DNA from 3 places in the Variovorax sp. YR750 genome. Region 3 is predicted to be linked to each of the others. Evidence: riboswitches for the same ligand, from Rfam matches in the RefSeq annotation. Region 3 holds a riboswitch; each other region holds the start of a gene.
What was found. Region 3 has a riboswitch for glycine ahead of gcvT (glycine cleavage system aminomethyltransferase GcvT). Riboswitches for the same ligand answer to the same signal wherever they lie in the genome.

Region 1 (7,072 bases), on a different contig from region 3:
GGCAGCGGCATGCGCCACATGCCCGTGATCGAGGCCTACCAGCCGGTGGTGGGCGCCACCCGCGAGTTCGCGCACAGCATGCACAACACGCAGGCCGGCGATCCGCGCAAGGCCGCGGTGGCCATCGAGAAGGCACTGGACGCCGAGCACACGCCGCTTCGCCTGCAGCTCGGCGACGATTCGGTCGACGCGGTGCGCGCCCATGCGCAGGCGATGCTCAAGGACATGGAAGCCTGGGAGTCCGTGAGCCGCAGCACGAACTTCGACGCGACCTGAAGACGGGCTTCAGGCGAGGGGCAGTTCGATGGTGGCCGCGAGCGGCACGGTGTCGATGCGCGCCGCACTGGCCACGATGACTGCCCGGCCCTGCTGCCCATCGAAGCCGGAAAGCGTGCTCCAAAGGCAGCGCGTCGACGGCATGTCGAGCCCGGCCGTGGGCTCGTCGAGCAGCACGAGCGGCCGGCCCGACGCGAGCCCGGCCGCCATCCACACCTTGCGCTTCGAGCCGGTCGAGAGCATGAACATCTTCTTGTCGAGGTGCGGAGCCAGCGAGAAGCCCTCGGCAATGGCCTGCCACTTCGCTTCGTCGAAACCCGCGTCGCCCTCGGCGAGCGAAGCGGTGCATTCGCGGGCCGTGAGCTGGTCGAAGCGGTCGGTCACGGGGTCGACGAAGAACACCTGGCGGCGGTATGCCTCGGGCGCGGTGTCGAGGGTCGCTCCCGCCACCGTCAACCGGCCGGAAGAAGCGGGCAGCATGCCGGCGATCACCCGGAGCAGCGCCGACTTGCCGGTGCCGGTATCTCCGTAGAGCAGCGTGACGCCCGGGCCGATGGATGCATTCCAGCCGGACACCAGCGGCGGTTGGTCGGGGTAGGCGAAGCTCAGCGCGTCGATCCGGAGAAGGGCGGGAGAAGAAGGATTCATGGTCGCGTGCGACTTTATCAACCAGGCGCCCCGCCGGTGGCTACCATCCGGCTCCATGAGAAAACTGCCGTGCCTGCTCGCCCTGCTGTCGTTCGCCGCCCCGGTGCTTGCCGCTCCCGATCTTTCCGCGCCGTCGGCGCAGGTGTTCGATGCGGTGAAGAAGCCCGATTCGCTCGACGCGCAATGGCGCACGCGCCTGTGCGCGTTGTTGCCGCAGCCCTGCAACGCGCAGCAGCTGGGCCTTTACCGTCCGCGCAACGCCGCGCCCGGCAACTACGTGGTGCTCTCCACCGAGCCGCTGGCCATGGCGCGCGTCAGGCGGGATGCCGGCGACGCGAAGGGCTGGCAGCTCGATCGTCTCCATGATTTCTCCGACTATGCGCAGGCCCTGAAGAAGGACAACGACGCCAGCCGGTCCGAGGCGCGCCTCTCGCTCGCGCCGGCGCTCTATCCGCTGGCCGAAGGCAAGTGGGCGGTTGCGGTGCTGCAGACCGTGTCGGAGGGCTACTCCGGCGGCGGCGCCTCGTTCGACACCGCCGATTTCGTGCCGCTCGAAGGCGGCAAGGCGGTACAGGAGGACATCCCGTTCTCGTGCTCCAAGATGATCCGCGCCTGCTTCAGCGAGAAGGAATACAAGACCTCGAAGCACTGCCACGACGAGAGCTTCGGCAGCCTGCGCATCGCCTACGGCGAGACATTCAAGCCCGGCGCGCCCTACGACTGGCAATACACCTGGGTGCAGACCGAGTGGCCGCAGAACGAGCCGCGCAGCGCCGCGACCACCACGCGCGTGCTGTTCACCGCGAAGACCACCGAGCGCGCGGGTTTCTGCGGCGGGCCGCAGTAACACGACGCAGTAAGAAGAAAGAAGAGAAGAAGAGCACCGTGCGCGGGCGCCGCATGGCACGCAAACTGCTTGGACAGATGCATCCAGGAGAAATGCCGGCTCGATGCTTCGAGTTAGTGCATTACCGAAGGCGATAGCCCAGAACGCTCAGGTACCAAGACTGGATTTTTCAAACGCTGGAGAGCGCCGCCCGGAATCCTCGCGGATCCGAGGGCGGCCGCCGAAGGGGCAAGCCTCGTGCGATTCGCGCGCGGGGTGAATCTCTCAGGCTAAAGGACAGCAGGGCCACTCCGTGCTTCGTGCACGGCGTGGCCTTGTTCGCTTCTGGAGCCGCTTCATTTCATGACCTGTTTCCAAGGACGCCGTGCAGCCCCGTGTGCTCTGGCGTCGCGCGTGTCCGCGTCCCTCCCTTTCTTTCAACCGGAGAACTGACCCATGCTGAAGAGACGACAACTGAAAGCCCTGTTCGCGGGCGTCCTGCTGGCCGCCGCCGCGGCTGCTGCCTTCGCGCAGGACGTCGGCAAGGTGCTGCGCCTCGTGCCGCAGTCCGACCTGAAGATCCTCGACCCGATCTGGACCACAGCCTTCATCACGCGCAACCACGGCTACATGGTCTACGACACGCTCTTTGGCGTGGACGAGCAGGGCAAGGTGCATCCGCAGATGGTCGACAAGTACACGACCAGCGCCGACGGCAAGACCTGGACCTTCACGCTGCGCAAGAGCCTGGCCTTCCATGACGGCAAGCCCGTCACCTCGGAAGACGTCATCGCGTCGCTCAAGCGCTGGGGCCAGCGCGATGGCCTCGGCCAGAAGATGTTCGCCGCACTCGACAAGGCCGAGGCGGTCGACGCCGGCAGCTTCAGGCTGGTGTTCAAGGACCCCTTCGGCATGGTGCTCGAGGCGCTGAGCAAGCCTTCGTCGAATCCGCCCTTCATCATGCCCGCGCGCGTGGCCGCCACGCCCGCCGACAAGCAGATTGACGACGCCACCGGCTCCGGCCCCTACATCTTCAAGAAGGACGAGTACCGCCCCGGCGAGAAGGTCGTCTACCTGAAGAACACCAAATACGTGCCGCGCACCGAGGCGCCCTCGGGCACGGCCGGCGGAAAGAACGTGTACGTCGACCGCATGGAATGGATCATCCTGAAGGACGCGCAGACGCAGGCGAATGCGCTCGCCAACGGCGAGGTCGACATGATCGAGTGGGTGCCTTCCGAGCAGTACACCGCGCTGAAGAACAACCCCGCCATCACGCTCGACAGCCCGGTGCCCAAGGGCTCGTTCGCGCTGCACCTGAACCACTTCATCCCGCCCTTCGACAACCCGAAGATCGCGCAGGCCGCCATCATGGCCATCAACCAGGACGCCCTGATGCGCGCCCAGCTGGTGCACAAGGAGCTCTACAGCGGCTGCGTGTCGATCTACCCCTGCGGCTCCGCCCTTGCGTCGGACAAGGCCGGCTACTTCACCGGCAAGCCGCAGTTCGAGAAGGCCAAGGCGCTGCTGAAGGAAGCCGGCTATGACGGCAAGCCCGTGGTGCTGATGTTTCCGGCCGACTTCGCGGTGCTCAACAAGTTTCCGCCGGTGATGGCGCAACTGCTCAAGCAGGCCGGCTTCAACGTGGACATGCAGTCGATGGACTGGCCCACGCTGGTCACTCGCCGTGCCAAGAAGGATCCGGTCGCCAACGGCGGCTGGAACCTCTTCATCACCGGCTGGGGCATCGCCGACAACATGAACCCGATGTTCTTCGCACCGCTCACGGGCAACGGCGAGAAGGGCTGGTTCGGCTGGGCCACCGACGACAAGCTGGAGCAGCTCAAGTCGCAGTTCCTGGCGACGGCCGACGAGCCGAAGCGCAAGGAGCTGGCCACGGCCATCCAGCAGCGCGTGTACGACACCGGCATCTATGCCCCCATCGGCGAGTACAAGCCTCTCACGGCCTACAGCAAGGGCGTGGTGAGCGGCGTGGTGCGCTCGCCGGTGGGCGTGTTCTGGAACCTGAAGAAGAACTGAGCATGCTGCTCTTTCTTGCACGCCGCATTCTCTCGACCGTGCCGGTGCTCGTCATCGTCGCGCTGATCGTGTTCCTGATGCTGCGGCTCGCGCCCGGCGACCCGGCCGCCGCGATCGTGGGCGACGCCGGCACCGCCGAGAACATCGCCAGGGTGCGCGAGCAGCTGGGGCTCAATCAGTCGCTGCCGGTGCAGTTCTTCCACTGGAGCGTGCAACTGCTGCAGGGCAACCTGGGCGAGTCGTACTTCATGAAGAAGACGGTGATGGAGCTGATCGGCCAGCGCATCGAGGCCACGGTGTCGCTGGCGGCCGTGACGCTGGTGGTCACCATCCTCATCGCGGTGCCGTTGGGCGTGATCGCCGCATGGCGGCACGGCGGCTGGCTCGACCGCATGCTGATGGGCTTCTCGGTCATGGGCTTCTCGATTCCCGCGTTCGTGATCGGCTACGTGCTCATCTGGATCTTCGCGCTGCACCTGCAGTGGCTGCCGGTGCAGGGCTATGCCCGATTGAGCCAGGGGCCGCTGCTGTGGCTGAAGCACCTGATCCTGCCGTCGATCACGCTGTCGATCATCTACGTGGCGCTGATCGCCCGCGTGACCCGCGCGGCGGTGGCCGAGGCCATGACCGAGGACTACATCCGAACGGCGCGCGCCAAGGGCATCTCCGAGAAGCGCCTGCTGATGCGACACGCGCTTGCCAACGCGGCGATCCCCATCGTCACGGTGATCGGTATCGGCATCGCGCTGCTCATCGGCGGCGTGGTGGTCACCGAGACGGTGTTCGCCATTCCGGGGCTCGGCCAGCTCACGGTCGACGCGGTGCTTTCGCGCGACTTTCCGCTGATCCAGGGCATCACGCTGTTCTTCTCGGTCGTCTATGTGCTCGTCAATCTCCTGATCGACCTGAGCTACCTGGTGTTCGACCCGCGCATCCGCTACTGAACCGCAAGGAGGAAAGAAAAGCATGACCGATTCATCCATTGCCCTTGCTCCCGAAGCGAGGGCCGAGGCTCTGCCGCCACCGAGGCGTCGCTCGCTGTTCAGGCGCATCCTGGCCAACTGGTCGGTGCGCGCGGGCGGCGGCGTGCTGGTGCTGCTGGTGGTCACGTCGCTGCTGGCGCCGTGGCTGGGCACCATCGACCCGACCGCGATCGATCCGGGCAGCGCCAACATCCTTCCGGGCACGCGCGGCGAGTTCAACAGCCTGGCCGGCGACACCTTCGAGCACCTCTTCGTGATGGGCACCGACAGCCTGGGGCGGGACATCTGGAGCCGCACGCTGTACGGAGCGCGTGTGTCGCTCACAGTGGGCATCGCGGTGGCAGCGCTGGCGGTGGTGTTCGGCATGCTCGTGGGGCTCATGGGCGGTTACTTCCGCCGCATCGACAGCGTGGTGATGCGGCTGATGGACGGCGTCATGGCCATCCCGGGCATCCTGTTCGCGATCAGCCTGGTGGCGCTCTTCGGCGGCACGCTGCCCACGGTGGTGGTGGCCATCGCGGTGCCCGAGATACCGCGCGTGGCGCGGCTGGTGCGCTCGGTGGTGCTCGCGGTGCGCGAAGAGCCCTACGTGGAGGCTGCCATCGCGCTCGACACGCCGACCTGGAAGATCCTGGTGCGGCACATACTGCCCAACGCGATCGCGCCGCTGATCATCCAGGCGACCTATGTGTGCGCCTCGGCCATCCTGGTGGAGGCCATCCTGTCGTTCCTCGGCGTGGGCCTGCCGGCGGACATGGCGACCTGGGGAAACATCATGGCGGAGGGCCGTGCGCAGTTCAACCAGTACCCGCACAACGTGCTGTTCCCGGGGATCTTCCTGGCGCTCACGGTGCTGGCGGTGAACATCCTCGGCGACGGGCTGCGCGACACGCTCGACCCCAAGTTCAACAAGCGCGGAGGATGAGCATGGCGAACGAACCAGTCCTTTCCGTGCGCGACCTTGCGATCGCGCTGCCGCGCGGCGGCGACCGCGCGCATGCGGTCGAAAGCATTTCCTTCGACGTGCCGCCCGGCAAGATCGTCTGCCTGCTCGGCGAATCGGGCTCGGGCAAGTCGGTCATCGCCAACGCGGTGATGGGGCTGTTGCCCTCGGGGCTCGCGCCCGTGCGTGGCACCATCGCGCTGCAGGGCGAGAACCTGCTCGAGGCAACGCCGGGGCGGCTGCGCCAGTTGCGCGGCCCGTCGATGGCCATGGTGTTCCAGGAGCCGATGACCGCGCTCAACCCGGTGATGACCTGCGGCGCGCAGATCGACGAGATGCTGGCGCAGCACGTGACCATGGGCGCGGCCGAGCGGCGGCGCAAGATCCTGGACATCATGGCGCGCGTGCGGCTGCCCGAGCCCGAACGCATCCATGCCTCGTATCCGCACCAGCTCTCGGGCGGGCAGCGGCAGCGCATCGTGATCGCGATGGCGCTGATCCTGAAGCCCGCGCTGCTGATCTGCGACGAGCCGACCACCGCGCTCGACGTGACCACGCAGGCCGAGATCCTGAAGCTCATCCTCGAGCTGCAGACCGAGAACGGCACGGCGGTGCTCTTCATCACGCACGACTTCGGCGTGGTCGCCGAAATCGCCGACGAGGTGGTGGTGCTGCAGCTCGGCGCCATGATCGAGAAGGGCGACAAGACCGCGGTGCTCACTGCGCCGAAGGAGCCGTACACGAAGATGCTGCTAGACGCCGTGCCCGAACTCCGCGCGCACCAGCGCCCGCCCGTGGCGGATGCCTATCCGCTGCTCAACGCGGTGAAGATCTGCAAGACCTACGTCACCGGAAGCTGGCCGGGCAAGCGCCGCACGGTGAATGCCGCACGCGACGTCTCGCTTGCGGTGCGGCCCGGCGAGACCGTGGGCATCGTCGGCGAGTCGGGTTCGGGCAAGTCGACCGTGGCGCGCTGCATCGCGCGGCTGATCGATCCGACCTCGGGCGACATCTTCGCCGACGGCCGCTCGGTGGCGCATGCCATGGGGCGCGCGCTGTCGCCGTTCCGGCGCACGGTGCAGGTGATCTTCCAGGACCCGTACCGCTCGCTCAACCCGCGACAGACCGTGGGCGCTTCCATCGTGGAAGGGCCGGTCAACTTCGGCGTGCCGCATGGCGAGGCCTGGGCACGCGCCGAGGAGCTGATGCGCCTGGTGCGCCTGTCGCCTGATGCGCTGCGCCGCTACCCGAGCGAGTTTTCGGGCGGCCAGCGCCAGCGCATCTCGATTGCCCGCGCGCTGGCCTGCGAGCCCAGGGTGCTGATCGCCGACGAGGCCGTGTCGGCACTCGACGTGT
Region 2 (7,072 bases), on a different contig from region 3:
GATACAGGCCCGCCTTCGATGAATCCTGCAACGTGGCCCGGATCGCATGCGCCGTCACGTCTGCCAGTAGTTCCGCACCGGTAGGTGCCCCGAACTGGTCGTCGATGACGGTCAGCTTGTCGCGCTCCTTCGCCAGCCGCAGCATCGTCTTGGCGAAGTTGCCGCCGCGCGCTGCATACACCCAGCTGGTGCGAAAGATCAGGTGCTTCGCGCAGTTCCGCGCAACCAACTGCTCGCCCTCAAGCTTGGTCTGGCCGTACACGCTGAGCGGACCGGTCGCGTCGTCTTCCTTCCAGGGCTTCGTGCCACTGCCGTCGAAAACGTAGTCGGTCGAGTAATGAACCATCAGCGCACCGATCTTCTGCGCCGCTTCGGCCACCACTCCGGGCGAGGTGGCGTTGAGCTTGCGCGCGAACTCGGGCTCGCTCTCGGCCTTGTCGACGGCGGTGTGCGCCGCCGCATTGACGATCACGTCGGGTCGGACCTTCAGCACCGTGTCGGCCAGCTCCTCCGGCCGGCTGAAGTCGGCGTGGAAATCGGTGCTGTCGAAATCGAGCGCGACCAACTCACCGAGCGGCGCCAGGCTGCGCTGCAGCTCCCAACCGACCTGTCCGCCCTTGCCCAGCAGCAGCAGCTTCATGCCGCAGCCTTCGCGTTGCTGTCGTACTGCTTCTCGACCCACTCGCGGTAGGCGCCGCTCTGCACGTTGCGCACCCACTCGCTGTTCGCGAGGTACCACTCGACGGTCTTGCGGATGCCGGTGTCGAAGGTCTCGGCGGGCTTCCAGCCGAGCTCGGCCTCGAGCTTGCGCGCATCGATGGCATAGCGGCGGTCGTGGCCGGGACGGTCGGTGACGTAGGTGATCTGTTCCTTGTACGGCTTGCCGTCTGCGCGCGGGCGCAGTTCGTCGAGCAGGGAGCAGACGGTGTTGACGATCTCGATGTTGGGCTTCTCGTTCCAGCCGCCCACGTTGTAGGTCTCGCCCAGCTTGCCGGCTTCGAGCACGCGGCGGATGGCGCTGCAGTGGTCCTTCACGTAGAGCCAGTCGCGCACCTGCATGCCGTCGCCGTACACGGGCAGGTTCTTGCCGGCCAGCGCGTTGACGATCATCAGGGGGATCAGCTTCTCGGGGAAGTGGAACGGACCGTAGTTGTTCGAGCAGTTGGTGGTCAGCACCGGCAGGCCGTAGGTGTGGTGCCAAGCGCGCACGAGGTGGTCGCTGGCTGCCTTGCTGGCCGAATAGGGGCTGTTCGGCTCGTACTTGTTCTCTTCGGTGAAGGCCGGGTCGGTCTTGGAGAGCGAGCCGTAGACCTCGTCGGTCGACACGTGCAGGAAGCGGAAGACCGATTTCTGTTCGGCCGGCAGCGCGCTCCAGAAGCCGCGCACCGACTCGAGCAGGCGGAAGGTGCCGAGCACGTTGGTCTGCACGAAGTCCTCGGGGCCGTGGATCGAGCGGTCGACATGCGACTCGGCGGCGAAATTCACCACGGCGCGCGGCTTGTGCTCGGCCAGCAGGCGGTCGACGAGGGCGCTGTCGCCGATGTCGCCCTGAACGAAGATGTGCTTCGGGTTGCCCTTGAGCGAGGCGAGCGTCTCGAGGTTGCCCGCGTAAGTCAGTTTGTCGAGGTTCACGACCGGCTCGTCGCTGTTCGCGATCCAGTCGAGTACGAAATTGGCGCCGATGAAGCCGGCACCGCCGGTAACCAGGATCATGAAGTCCCCTATGGTTTTGGAACGATCGCCCTGCGGCAAATCAACAACAGGCGATTATCCATCGGGCTGACACGTGGAAATCGGCGGGTTGGCAGCCGCTCACGCCCCGCCTACAATCGTCCCCACTGCAGGAGAGCGGGCCACCCTAGTGGCCCTACCGAAGGCGCAAACTCCCATAAACGCTCAGGTCGGCCCCCACAAGGGCCTGTACTGCACCAACTGAAACGCCGTCTGGAGAGCCGCCACGCCATGTGGCGCACCGAAGGAGCAAACCCTCTGCGGGCGCAGCGGGTGAATCTCTCAGGTACCGAGGACAGGGGGAGCGGCAACTTGGACTGCGGTCGTCCGGTTGCTTTGCTATTCATTCGATAGCAATCACGCCCGCCGTTCAAGCGCTGCAACCTCAAAAGGTACTTGAAATGCGCGTGATCGTTCTCGGCGCCGGCCTGCTCGGCGTGACCTCGGCTTACTACCTCCAGCAACTCGGCCACGAAGTGACCGTGATCGACCGGCAGGCCACTCCGGCCGCCGAAACCAGCTTCGCCAACGGCGGGCAGATCTCCGTCAGCCACGCCGAACCCTGGGCCAACCCGAGCGCCCCCCTGAAGGTGCTGCAATGGCTGGGCAAGGAAGACGCCCCGCTGCTCTTCCGCATGCGCGCCGACATGCGCCAATGGCTCTGGGGCCTGCAGTTCCTGCGCGAATGCACGCCGGCGCGTACCCGTCACAACATCGAGCAGATCGTGCGTCTCGGCACATACAGCCGCTCGATGTTGCAACAGTTGCGCCGCGACACCGGCCTCAACTACGACCAGCGCACGCAAGGCATCCTGCACTTCTACACGACGCAGAAGGAGTTCGACGGTGCTCTCGAGCCCGCCGAACAGATGCGCGCCCTGGGCTGCGAGCGCCTGGTCATCTCGGCCGACGAGGCCGTGAAGCTCGAGCCCGCCCTCGCCCACATCCGTCCGAAGCTGGCCGGCGCCACCTACACGGCCGAGGACGAATCGGGCGACGCCAACCGCTTCGCCCGCGAGCTCGTGGGCCTGGCCGCCGCCGCGGGCGTGAAGTTCCTGATGAGCCACACCGTGACCGCGCTGCGCGAAGCCGGCGGCAGCATCGACCACGTCGAGGCCACCGACAGCGAAGGCCGCTTCCAGCGCATCCGCGGCGACGCCTTCGTGCTGGCGATGGGCTCGCTGAGCCCGCTGTACGCGGCGCCGCTGGGCATCCGGCTGCCGATCTACCCGGCCAAGGGCTACTCGGTGACGCTGCCCGTCAAGGACGCCTCGAAGGCGCACCAGGTCTCGCTGACCGATGACGAATTCAAGCTCGTGTTCTCGCGCTACACCTCGGCATCGGGCGACCGCCTGCGCATTGCCGGCACGGCCGAGCTCAACGGCTACGACCGCGACCTGAACCGCGTGCGCTGCGAAGCCATCGTGCGCCGCGTCGAAGAACTGTTCCCGGGCGCCGGCGACACCACGCAAGCCCAGTTCTGGACCGGCCTGCGTCCCGCCACGCCGAGCAACGTCCCGCTGATCGGCAAGACGAAGCTGCTGAACCTGTTCCTCAACACCGGCCACGGCACCCTGGGCTGGACGCACGCCTGCGGCTCGGGCAAGTCGATCGCGCGGATCGTGAGCGGGCTGGAGCCGGAGGTCGATTTCGCGTTCACGGGGATGCCTGCGCCCAAGCCGCGCATCCCGCAACCCGTACTGGGCTGACGAACCGGCAAGCCCTGAATCACGCCTTGAACGTGATCCAGGGCCTGAGCCGCACCGCGCAGTGGATCAGGCCTGCGCGCTCCTGCGCGTCGATCACCTCGCCGATGGGCTTGTAGGCCTGCGGCGCCTCCTCGATCCGGCGCTCCTCGCGCAAGGTCACGCACTGCCAGCTTGCCTGCTCGTCGACGGGCGCCGGCCGCATCGCGCGCACCTGCTGCCGACGCATCCGCCGGCCGGCGCCATGGCTGCACGACCAGAGCCAGTCTTCGTGCCCCAGTCCGGCCGCCAGATACGAGTAGTCGCCCATGGAGCCGGGAATCAGCGCCAGATCGCCCGCGTTCGCCGGCGTCGCTCCCTTGCGGTGGATATTCATGCCATGTTCCTGCAGCACGACGTTGTGCGGCACGTCCACGACGAGCCTCGACGACGTGGCACCCAGCAATTCCGCGAAATCCTTGCGTACCAGTTCGGCCAGGACGACCCGGTTTGCCCATGCGTAGCGCGCCGCCACGCCCATGGCCTCCAGGTATTCGTCGGCCAGCGGTCCCGCCAGGCCGTACAAGCCGCTTTTCGGATGACGCAGGCCCTTGGGCCATTCGTCGCGCGCACGGTCCATCCAGCGGCCGCCCACATGGAACCCGATGTCGCGCGAGCCGCTGTGGATCATCACGACCACGTCCCCTGCCTTCAGGCCGGCGCGATAGGCCTCGTGACGGTCCATCACATGGTCGACAACTTGCAGTTCCACGAAGTGATTGCCACTGCCCGGCGTGCCGAGGCAGGGGTCACGAAACACCTCGTGGCGGACGCCGGTGTACGCCTCGGGTGCATGCCGCGCGCTGCCGCCGAACGTCGCCAGGCCGATGCAGGCATCGAGTTCGGCCTGCATCCGGTCGCGGTCGCACGCCGACCATAGCCCGCCGTCCTGCACTGTCTCGAGGAATGCCGACGGCCCCACATCGAACAGCGCCCTGAATGCCGCCGTGTGCACCGGCACGTCACGCCCGTTGTCGAGCAGGCTGCGCGTGAGCCGCTCGACCAGCCGCGTCTTGTGCGGCGCCACCTGGTCGAGCGTGAGCCCGGTGGTCAACAGTCGCATGCCGCAGTTGATGTCGGTGCCCACCGCTGCGGGGATGACAAAGTCGGCATCGGTCGCGACAACGCTGCCGACAGGCGCGACAGAGCCCGGATGGAAGTCGGGCGTCGCACAGGCCTTGCACACGCCCCGCTCGCCGTCGGGCGAGCGCACGCTGGCAAAAGCCAGCAACTGATTCACCGCCTTTTCTTCCAGCGGAAGACTGGGCGGCAGGAGCACCGTGGCCTGCGAGGCCTCGTGGTGCAGGTGGTAGACACCGTCGCGGTAGTCGACGGCGATGCCAGCGCGCGAAAACGCGCGCTGAAGTCTGGAGAAACGAAGGTCGCTCATGGCTGCTGTTCCATTGGGGAAGCCGTGTCGGCTTCCTGCCTCGTCGCACTTTGCGTGGGGAGGCGAAAGAGATCGCCCGCGCATCGCTGACGATGCGCGGCTGGCTCTTTCTTGCAGCAGCAGAGATTCAAGAAAGCGGGCGGATTCTAGTGACGCATGCTTCCGTTGGAAACCCGCCCGTCGTTTTTTCGCGTCGGGTCTGGAATCAGTCGTTGGCGGTGAAAACCGTCAACACCCCGGTATACCCATACAGATGGTGCCGCGCGATCTCCCCCGCGGCGAAGAAACCAACCAACGGCACATCGCCCAGCGCATGCCGCACGATCTGCAGCTCCGCCCCCGGCGCGCCGAAGTGCGGCCCGCCACGGCCGGAGCAGCTGACATACACCGCGCCTGCGATGCGCCGCGCAGGATGCGGCGCGGCCTCGGCCTCGCCCGCCGCCACGGCGCGGGCGGTGGCCAGCGTCTGCTCCTCGGGCTCCAGCTCCTCGCGAATCTCCGCGCAGATGCGCATCAGGTCGGCGCGCGCTGCCTGCGCGTTGCGGCGGCAGAAGGTGAGCCGCATGCCGGCTTCGGCCGTGTCGGCAATCGCGATGCCGCGCCGCGTGGGGTCGAGTCCGATGATGTGGCGTACCAGCACGTCGGCGCCCAGGTCGCCGGTGCGGCGGATGCCATCGGCGCCCGCATCGGCCAGGCCGACCAGGGTGTTGCGCACCGCATCGATGGCCTCCTGGGGCCGTTCGAGAGACACCTGCAGGTCGGCCAGCAGCACGTCGAGCGCCGGCTCGCCGTCGAGCTTCAGCAGCAGGTTGCCATCGGCCTCGGTGATCTCGCGTTCGCGCACCGCGCCCGAGCGAAGCGGCTGGCAGCCCTGGGTGACGCGCGACACCAGCCGTACGCCCTCGCCGAACACCACGCCCGACAGGCCGCCCGAGAACACTCCGCCCGCCGCGCCATGTCCGCGGATGTTGCCGTTGCCGCCGATGGCGAACTGCAGCGCGCCGCCGCGCCCGGAAGACAGGCCGCCGAACAGGTAGCCCGTGTCGGTGCGGCCGGCCATCTCGCCGATGAGCTCGGCCAAATCGGGCGTGGCCGGGTCGGCGTGCACCAGCGCCGTGTGCGCCTCGAAACCGCTCATTTCCGAATTGCCCAGCGGCGCCACGCCGGAGAACACGCGGTACTGGTCGCTCGGCAGGGCGCAGAGCATGAGGGTCATGCCGGGTTCGTCGAAGTACTCGGCGTTGTTGGCCGACACGCCGATGCCGACGGTGCCCGACCAGTCGGTCACCTCGGGCAGCTCCGCGCTCAGGTGGTCGAGGATGTCCTGCGCGTCGCTCGCGTAGTGGTCGGTGATGTAGAGCAGGCCCAGCGTCGGCGACGAGGCGTAGTCGGGCAGCGCCATCTGCGCCCGCAGCTGGGCGAGCACGAGGCCCGCCGCCATTCGCCATTGCGGATGGGTGGCATGGCCGGAGGGAAACAACTTCATGATGCGTGCCAACCCGTTCTTCAAGAAATGGATGTGTGTATGACGTCAGCGTCGCGCGGAGGTTCGCTTGCGCGCGGCGGTCGACGTCCTTTTCTTCGCGGCCGGTGCCGCGGCCTTCTTCGCAGCGGCGGCGGGCTTGCGGGCCGCCGCCGGCTTGCCGATGACCGAGCCGACCGCGTCGGCCAGCGGCTGGGCCATGGCCGGCACCTTCAGCTGGGCCGCGTCCTGCAGCGCCGTGCTGGCGATCTGCTGGAACTGTTCGGTGAGCGAGCCCCACCATTGCATCGGATCGACCACGCCTGCGCCGTCGGCCGACCCGGCCTTCGCCTTGGCCGCGGCCGGCTTGCGGCGCGGCTTGCTGGGGGCCGGGGCTTCTTCTTCAGGCGCCTCGCCCTCTTCCTCGATCTCCTCGAGTTCGGGCTCAGGGGCCGCTGCCGCCGCAGGTGCCGGCGCAGGCGCCATCGCGGCCGCCTGCCTGGTGAACGCGCTGGCGATGTCTTCCATCCGCACGTTCATGCCGCGCAGCGTCGAAAGCGTCATCTTCTGCACCTCGAGCGCCTGGATGGTGGCCTTGAGTGCGTGCCCGTTCTGCTCGAGCCAGTACTGCACCGTCTTCAGCTCCTGGATGCGCTTGTCGACCTCCTCCACGCTCAGCGTGGGAGCCACCCAGCTCGCGATGCCGGGAATCGACCCGTTCCCCGCCGCCGCGCCGCCGGCGAG
Region 3 (7,072 bases):
CGCCGCCGGGCGTTCTTCCGTCGCGCCGTGTAGGCGGGGACCGATTGCGTGCCGCACGGACCTCCCGCAGGCTTGGTTTCCGAAACCAAGCTCCGGAGGACAACCGTATGAACCTGATGAGCGTCGACCTCTACCAGAGTGCCACCGATTCGGAGAAATTCCTCGCGCTTCCCGCGGGCACCGATCCCGCCGAACTCATGGGCCCGATGACCTTCGACCGCGACTATGCGCAGGTCAGGCGATACCGCGAGGCATTCCAGTTCGATCCGTCCGAGGCCTATGCGGGCGTGAATGCCGCGAAGATCGCGGCGGACATCCTGACCGTGAAGTGGGCGACCTACCGCCGCGAGTCGCCGTAGCGCATTGCGCAGAGGTACAAGGCGGCGCGACGGCGGCACCGGGCCGCCGTGCGCCACCGCCTCTTCTTCAGGCCTCTTCGGCTTCCTCGTCGTACTCGGAGACCGGCACGCAGCTGCAGAACAGGTTGCGGTCGCCGTACACGTTGTCGACGCGGCCGACGGGCGGCCAGTACTTGGCGTTCTTGAGCGCGGCCAGCGGGAACGCGCCGAGTTCGCGCGAGTACGGGTGGCTCCACTCGCTGCCCAGCAGGCTCGCGGCCGTGTGGGGCGCGTGCTTGAGCGGGTTGTCTTCCTTCGGCCAGACGCCTTCCTCGATGCGGCGGATCTCGCCGCGGATGGCGATCATCGCGTCGATGAAGCGGTCGAGTTCGGCCAGCGGCTCGCTCTCGGTGGGCTCCACCATCAGCGTGCCGGGCACGGGGAAGCTCAGCGTGGGGGCGTGGAAGCCGTAGTCGATGAGGCGCTTGGCCACGTCTTCGGCGGTGACGCCGCTGGTGTCCTTGAGCGGGCGCAGGTCGAGAATGCACTCGTGCGCAACGTGCCCATTGGGGCTCGCGTACAGCGTGGGGTAGTGGTCCTTCAGTCGCGCGCTGATGTAGTTGGCGCTGAGGATGGCCGTCTCGGTCGCGGCCTGCAGGCCCTTGGCGCCCATCATGCGGCAGTACATCCAGCTGATCGGCAGCACGGCCGCGTTGCCCAGCGGCGCGGCCGACACGGCGCCCACGCCGTTCGACGCCACGCCCGCCGTGGCATGGCCCGGCAGGTAGGGCACGAGGTCTTCCACCACGCAGACCGGACCCACGCCGGGGCCGCCGCCACCGTGCGGGATGCAGAAGGTCTTGTGCAGGTTCAGGTGGCTCACGTCGCCGCCGAACTCGCCCGGCGCGGCCACGCCGACCAGCGCGTTCATGTTGGCGCCGTCGACGTACACGCGTCCGCCGTGCTCGTGCACCAGCTCGCACAGCTCCTTCACGCGGGTCTCGAACACGCCGTGCGTGCTGGGGTAGGTGATCATCACGGCGGCCAGGTTGGCGCTGTGCTTCTCGCAGGCGCGCTTCAGGTCGTCCATGTCGACGTTGCCCTGCGCGTCGCAGGCCGTCACCACCACCTGCAGGCCCACCATCTGCGCGCTGGCCGGGTTGGTGCCGTGCGCCGAGGAGGGAATCAGGCAGATGTTGCGATGGCCCTCGCCCTTGGCCTCGTGGAAGGACTTGATGGCCAGCAGGCCCGCGTACTCGCCCTGCGAGCCCGCGTTGGGCTGCAGGCTGATGCCCGCGTAGCCGGTGGCCTCGCACAGCCAGGCGCGCAGCTGGGCGTCGAGCTGGGCGTAGCCCTGCAGCTGGTCGGCCGGCGCGAAGGGGTGGATGCTGGCGAACTCGGGCCAGGTGATGGGGATCATCTCGCTGGTCGCGTTGAGCTTCATCGTGCAGCTGCCCAGCGGGATCATGCTGCGGTCGAGCGCGAGGTCCTTGTCCGACAGGCTGCGGATGTAGCGCAGCATCGCCGTCTCGCTCTTGTGCGTGTTGAACACCGGGTGCGTGAGGAATGCGCTGGTGCGGCGCAGCTCCTCGGGAATCAGCGGTACGGTGCTGCCCGAGAGATCGTCGAAGCGCGGCGCCTGCGTGCCGGCGGGCGCGAACAGGCCCCACAGCGTTTCGACATCGGCGCGCGTGCTGGTCTCGTCCAGCGAGATGCCCAGGTGCTGCTGCAGGCGCTGGCGCAGGTTGACGCCCGCGGCCTGCGCGCGCTCGATGATCGACTGCGTGTCTTCGCCGGTGCGGATGGTCAGCGAATCGAAGGCGGTGGCGTTCACCGGCTCGCGGCCCATCTGCGACAGGCCCTTGGCGAGCACCGCGGTGAGCGCCGCCACGCGCTGGGCGATGCGGGTGAGGCCGTCGGGCCCGTGGTACACGGCGTACATGCTGGCCACCACGGCCGGCAGCACCTGCGCGGTACAGATGTTGGAGGTGGCCTTCTCGCGGCGGATGTGCTGCTCGCGCGTCTGCAGCGCGAGGCGGTAGGCGGGCTGGCCGTGCGTGTCGACGCTCACGCCCACCAGGCGGCCCGGCAGCGAGCGCTTGAACTCGTCGCGGCAGGCCAGGTAGGCGGCGTGCGGGCCGCCGTTGCAAAGCGGCATGCCGAAGCGCTGCGTGGTGCCGCAGACGATGTCGGCGCCCCATTCGCCGGGCGGCGCAAGCAGCGTCAGCGCCAGCAGGTCGGCCGCGACGATGAATGCCGCGTCGCACTGGTGCGCGTGGCCCGCGAGCGGACGCAGGTCGTGCACGTGGCCGGTGGTTGCGGGGTACTGCGCGAGCACGCCGAAGAAGGCGCCGCTCACCATCAGGTGCGGCAGCGTTTCCGACACGGTGCTGACCTTGACCTCGATGCCCAACGGGGCGGCGCGCGTCTTGATCACTTCGATGGTCTGCGGATGGCAGTCGCCGGAGACCAGGAACACGTTGCTCTTGCTCTTCACGCTGCGCTTGGCGAGCGTCATCGCCTCGGCCGCGGCCGTGGCTTCGTCGAGCATGGATGCGTTGGCGATGGCCATGCCCGTGAGGTCGCACACCATCGTCTGGAAGTTGAGCAGGGCTTCCATGCGGCCCTGCGAGATCTCGGCCTGGTAGGGCGTGTAGGCGGTGTACCAGGCGGGGTTCTCGAGGATGTTGCGCAGGATCACGCCCGGCGTGTGGTTGCCGTAGTAGCCCTGGCCGATGAAGTTGCGGAACACCTTGTTCTTCGACGCCATCGCCTTCAGCTCGGCCAGCGCGTCGGCTTCGGTCACCGGCGCGGGCAGGCGCATCGGCTTCGCGCGGCGGATGGCCGCCGGCACGATGCCGTCGATGAGCTCCGCGCGCGTCTCCGAGCCGATCGCCGGCAGCATGCGCGCCTCGTCCGCCGCGTCGATGCCGATGTGGCGGGCGAGGAATTCTTCGGCGTTCTCTAGTTCTTGCAAAGAAGGAAGGGCGGGCGTCGGCATGGCGGTGAAGGCTCGGAGGGAAAGAACAAAGGTGCTGCTGAAAAATTCAGCGGATCAGGACTCGGCGGCGAACTTGTCGTAGGAGGCCGCGTCCAGCAGGGCGTCGAGCTGCGCGGGGTCGCTCAGCTTGACCTTGAAGAACCAGCCGGCGGCCAGCGGGTCGCTGTTGGCGAGCGACGGATCGGCGCGCAGGGCTTCGTTCACCTCGGTGATCTCGCCCGACACGGGCATGAACACGTCGGCCGCGGCCTTGACCGATTCGACGACGCCGGCGACTTCACCCTGGGCGAAGGTCTTGCCGACTTCAGGCAGGTCGACGAAGACCACGTCGCCCAGCGCGTCCTGCGCATGCACGGTGATGCCGACGGTGGCTGCGTCGCCCTCGGCCGACACCCATTCGTGGTCCTTGGTGTACTTGATGCTCATGGTGGAAAAACTCCTCGTGGAAAAAATGGATCGGGGTGCAGAGCCTAGCCGGTCGATCTGACTGGGCGGCGCTCAGCCCCGGTAGTAACGGGTGGGCACGAAAGGCATGGTCGAGACCTCCATCGGCACCGGCTTGCCGCGCACGATGGCCTGCACGCGCGTGCCCGGCTCGGCGAAGGCTGTGGCCACGTAGCCCATGGCGATGCAGCGGTCGGCCGTGGGGCCGAGCAGGCCGCTGGTGACGAGGCCGATGTCCTGGCCCTCGAAAGACTGGAGCACCGTGCCGTCGCGCACCGGAATGCGCTCGAGGGCGACGAGGCCCACGCGCTTGCGCTTCAGGGTGTCGTGGTCGGTGTGGCCGGCGGCGCCCGCGGTAGCCGCGGCGAGCTGGGCGAGGATTTTCGCGGCGCCCGGGAAGCCGCCTTCGCGTGCCCCGCCCGTGCGGCGCACCTTCTGCATCGCCCAGTTGAGCGAGGCCTCGACCGGCGTGGTGGTGGTGTCGATGTCATTGCCGTAGAGGCACAGGCCGGCTTCGAGCCGCAGCGAGTTGCGCGCGCCCAGGCCGACGGGCTTGACCTCGGGCTGTGCCAGCAGCAGGCGGGCGAGGCGCTCGGCGTCGGATGCGGCCACCGAGATCTCGAAGCCGTCCTCGCCGGTGTAGCCGCTGCGGGTGACGAAGGCCGGAATGCCGCCGATCTGCACAGCGCCGCCCGTCATGAACACGAAGCGCTCGACACCGGGCGACAGCCGCGCCAGCGTGGCCGCGGCCTGCGGGCCCTGCAGCGCGAGCAGCGCGTGGTCGGGCAGGGGGCGCACCTCGCAGCGCGAGCCGATCTTCTGCTGGATGTGGGCGATGTCGGCCACCTTGCAGGCCCCGTTGACGATCACGAAGATCGAGCCGTTGCCCTCGTTGAAGAACATCAGGTCGTCGAGGATGCCGCCCTCGTCGTCCAGCAGCAGGCCGTAGCGCTGCTTGCCGGCGGGCAGGTCGATCACGTCGACGGGCATCAGGGTCTCGAAGGCGGCTGCCGCGTCGGGCCCGACCAGGCGCAGCTGGCCCATGTGGGAAATGTCGAAGAGGCCGGCCGCGTCGCGCGTGTGCTTGTGTTCGGCCATCAGGCCGGCGGGGTACTGGACCGGCATCGAATAGCCGGCGAAGGGCACCATGCGGGCGCCCAGTTCCAGGTGGAGGTCGTACAGCGGCGTCTTGAGAAGCTGGGCGTCGGGGGTAGCGGAGGAAGAAGCAGCCACGGGGCACTCCAAAGGGCAGTCGAAATCCATGACGCAAGCCATGGGCCACCCCTGCTGTCCGCTTTACCTGAGAGATTCGCCCCACGATCGGGGTTTGCTCCTTCGGTGGACCGCCGCCCGTGGGCAACGGCCTCTCTCCAGCAAGGAAACGCCGGCTTTCACCGGCGCCTCGTCAGTCCTTTTGCCTGAGCGTTCGGGAAGTCCCTGCGCCTTCGGCGGCCCCGGCACGCGGGGCTCTCTCCTGACCCCGGGAAGTGTAGTGGATCGCGCGGGCCCTTCGCGCTATCCCGACCAAAGACGCCACGCCCCGAAGCAGGCCGCGGCCCACACGGCCACGACGAAGGCCGCGCCCCAGCGGCTGACCGGCCTGGCGCCGCGCTCGCGCAGCCATTCGTCCGCCCTGGCGCGGCAATCCGCGAGCACCGCGGGGGGAATCAGCCGGATGGCGAGCCAGATCAGCCCCGGCAGCAGCAAAACGTCGTCGACGTAGCCCAGCACCGGAATGAAGTCGGGAACGAGGTCGATCGGGCTGAGCGCGTAGGCGACCACGAAGGCGCCCAGTGCCTTGGCATGCCATGGGGTGGACGGGTGCCTGCCGGCGAACCAGAGCGTGACGCCGTCGCGCTTCAGGCGCTTCGCCCAGCTGCGAAGGCGCCCGGACAGGGGGATTGCGGGAGGCGGCGAGTTCACCCGGCGATGGTGTCACAGCCCCGGCCGGGCATCTCGCGTATCCCTTTTGTCGTCAATGCACGACTTCGGCCGGCGGCAGCAGCCGGTCGATGCGCTCGCGCAGCGATTCGGCACGCTCCACGCCCGCGCTCTTCTCGATCTCGGTGAGCATCAGCGCGGCGATGGTCAGCATGGCGTTGCGGTCACGCGCCTCGCGCAGCGCGTCGCGCATCTGCAGCGCGAACTTGGGGTCGCGCCGCACGAACATGCGCTCGCAGATGTCGAAGAGGAACATGCGGGTGGTGGCCAGCGAACGCTTGCCGTCGAAGGTGTCGGCCGAGGTGGCCACCTGGATCGGCTGGGCGGCGGGGATGGGCGAGGGCGCGGGCTGCGCGGGAGGCTCCGCCGGGGCGGCCGCTGCCGCTGCCTTCGGGCTCTGCAGGTAGCCCTTGTCGATCAGCGCCTGGATCGCCTGCTCGGCCTCATCCCGGTTGGAGAAGAGCGGGCTGAAGTCGGTAAGGGAGCGCCGGCCGTCGGCCATCAGCAGCAGGGCGCGTTCGCGCTGGCTGAGCGTGCGCTGTCCGCCCTGAAGTTCGTCGCGCGCCTTGTCGGTCTTGGTGGGAAACATGGCAGCCACAGCTTTCGGGAATCGAGGGCTGCAGCATCGTTGCAAGTAGTGACATCTCCATGAACCGTTTGGCTTACAGGGGCAATTCCGCGGCGGTCTTCAGCCGGCGCTTTCCTTGCGTATGAGCCACCGGTTGCCCATGCGCTGCAGCTCCAGCGTCTTGCGGCCTTTCTCGCGGAACTTGTCGGCGCTGTAGGTCTGCTCGAAGGTGGCGGTGGCCGATTGACCCTGGACGCTGATGACGAGGCTCTCGATGCCCACGTTGATGACGGCCTTGTCCTCGATGCGCGCGCGGCGGTCGGCCTCCCACGCCTTGCGGTCCTGGCCGCGCGGCGGGGCGAAGTCGGGCGCATAGGCGGCAAGGTAGCGCGCCACGTCCCGCGCGGACCAGGCTGCGGCCCAGGCCCGCACGGCGGCTTCGACTTCGCGGATGCCGGCGGCGGGATCCACCGGCGCTGCCGCCACCGATGCAGGGGCGGCCTGCGTGGCGGGCGCCGCGGGCGGGGCGCCGAAGGCGGCCGGTGCCAGCAATGCGCCGCCCATCACGCTGCCCATCACGCTGCCTGTCACGCCGCTTGTCAGGCAGCTCAGGAATCGATTCATGGCGCAGTCCCCTCCTTGTCGGTTGTCGCCCGATTCTGGCAGCGAACATGCGTGGGGCCGACCGGCCCCCGGGACCCGTATTCAGGCGGCAGCCCCTTCGGTTTCCGCCGGCAAGGCCTGCAGCGTCCGGTTGCGCAGGCGCAGCGCCATCACCGC

Region 1: another riboswitch for glycine. It lies ahead of BMY35_RS25080 (ABC transporter substrate-binding protein); the one in region 3 lies ahead of gcvT (glycine cleavage system aminomethyltransferase GcvT).
Region 2: another riboswitch for glycine. It lies ahead of BMY35_RS31990 (D-amino acid dehydrogenase); the one in region 3 lies ahead of gcvT (glycine cleavage system aminomethyltransferase GcvT).

Annotation. Positions count from the first base shown of each region.
Region 1 is NZ_FOBJ01000013.1:114,470-121,541, reverse strand. It holds gene BMY35_RS25095 (oxidoreductase) at 1-276, shown strand, start outside; gene BMY35_RS25090 (ABC transporter ATP-binding protein) at 286-924, opposite strand; gene BMY35_RS25085 (hypothetical protein) at 980-1,771, shown strand; glycine riboswitch at 1,938-2,061, shown strand; gene BMY35_RS25080 (ABC transporter substrate-binding protein) at 2,207-3,790, shown strand; gene BMY35_RS25075 (ABC transporter permease) at 3,793-4,734, shown strand; gene BMY35_RS25070 (ABC transporter permease) at 4,757-5,698, shown strand; gene BMY35_RS25065 (dipeptide ABC transporter ATP-binding protein) at 5,701-7,072, shown strand, end outside.
Region 2 is NZ_FOBJ01000019.1:127,022-134,093, reverse strand. It holds gene rfbD (dTDP-4-dehydrorhamnose reductase) at 1-640, opposite strand, end outside; gene rfbB (dTDP-glucose 4,6-dehydratase) at 637-1,713, opposite strand; glycine riboswitch at 1,832-1,931, shown strand; glycine riboswitch at 1,935-2,040, shown strand; gene BMY35_RS31990 (D-amino acid dehydrogenase) at 2,133-3,440, shown strand; gene BMY35_RS31985 (RtcB family protein) at 3,460-4,866, opposite strand; gene BMY35_RS31980 (FIST signal transduction protein) at 5,072-6,352, opposite strand; gene BMY35_RS31975 (PhaM family polyhydroxyalkanoate granule multifunctional regulatory protein) at 6,398-7,072, opposite strand, start outside.
Region 3 is NZ_FOBJ01000007.1:246,533-253,604, reverse strand. It holds gene BMY35_RS16635 (hypothetical protein) at 108-359, shown strand; gene gcvP (aminomethyl-transferring glycine dehydrogenase) at 427-3,339, opposite strand; gene gcvH (glycine cleavage system protein GcvH) at 3,394-3,765, opposite strand; gene gcvT (glycine cleavage system aminomethyltransferase GcvT) at 3,838-5,046, opposite strand; glycine riboswitch at 5,061-5,167, opposite strand; glycine riboswitch at 5,180-5,270, opposite strand; gene BMY35_RS16615 (YkvA family protein) at 5,299-5,685, opposite strand; gene BMY35_RS16610 (hypothetical protein) at 5,759-6,313, opposite strand; gene BMY35_RS16605 (L,D-transpeptidase Cds6 family protein) at 6,413-6,916, opposite strand; gene BMY35_RS16600 (MFS transporter) at 6,998-7,072, opposite strand, start outside.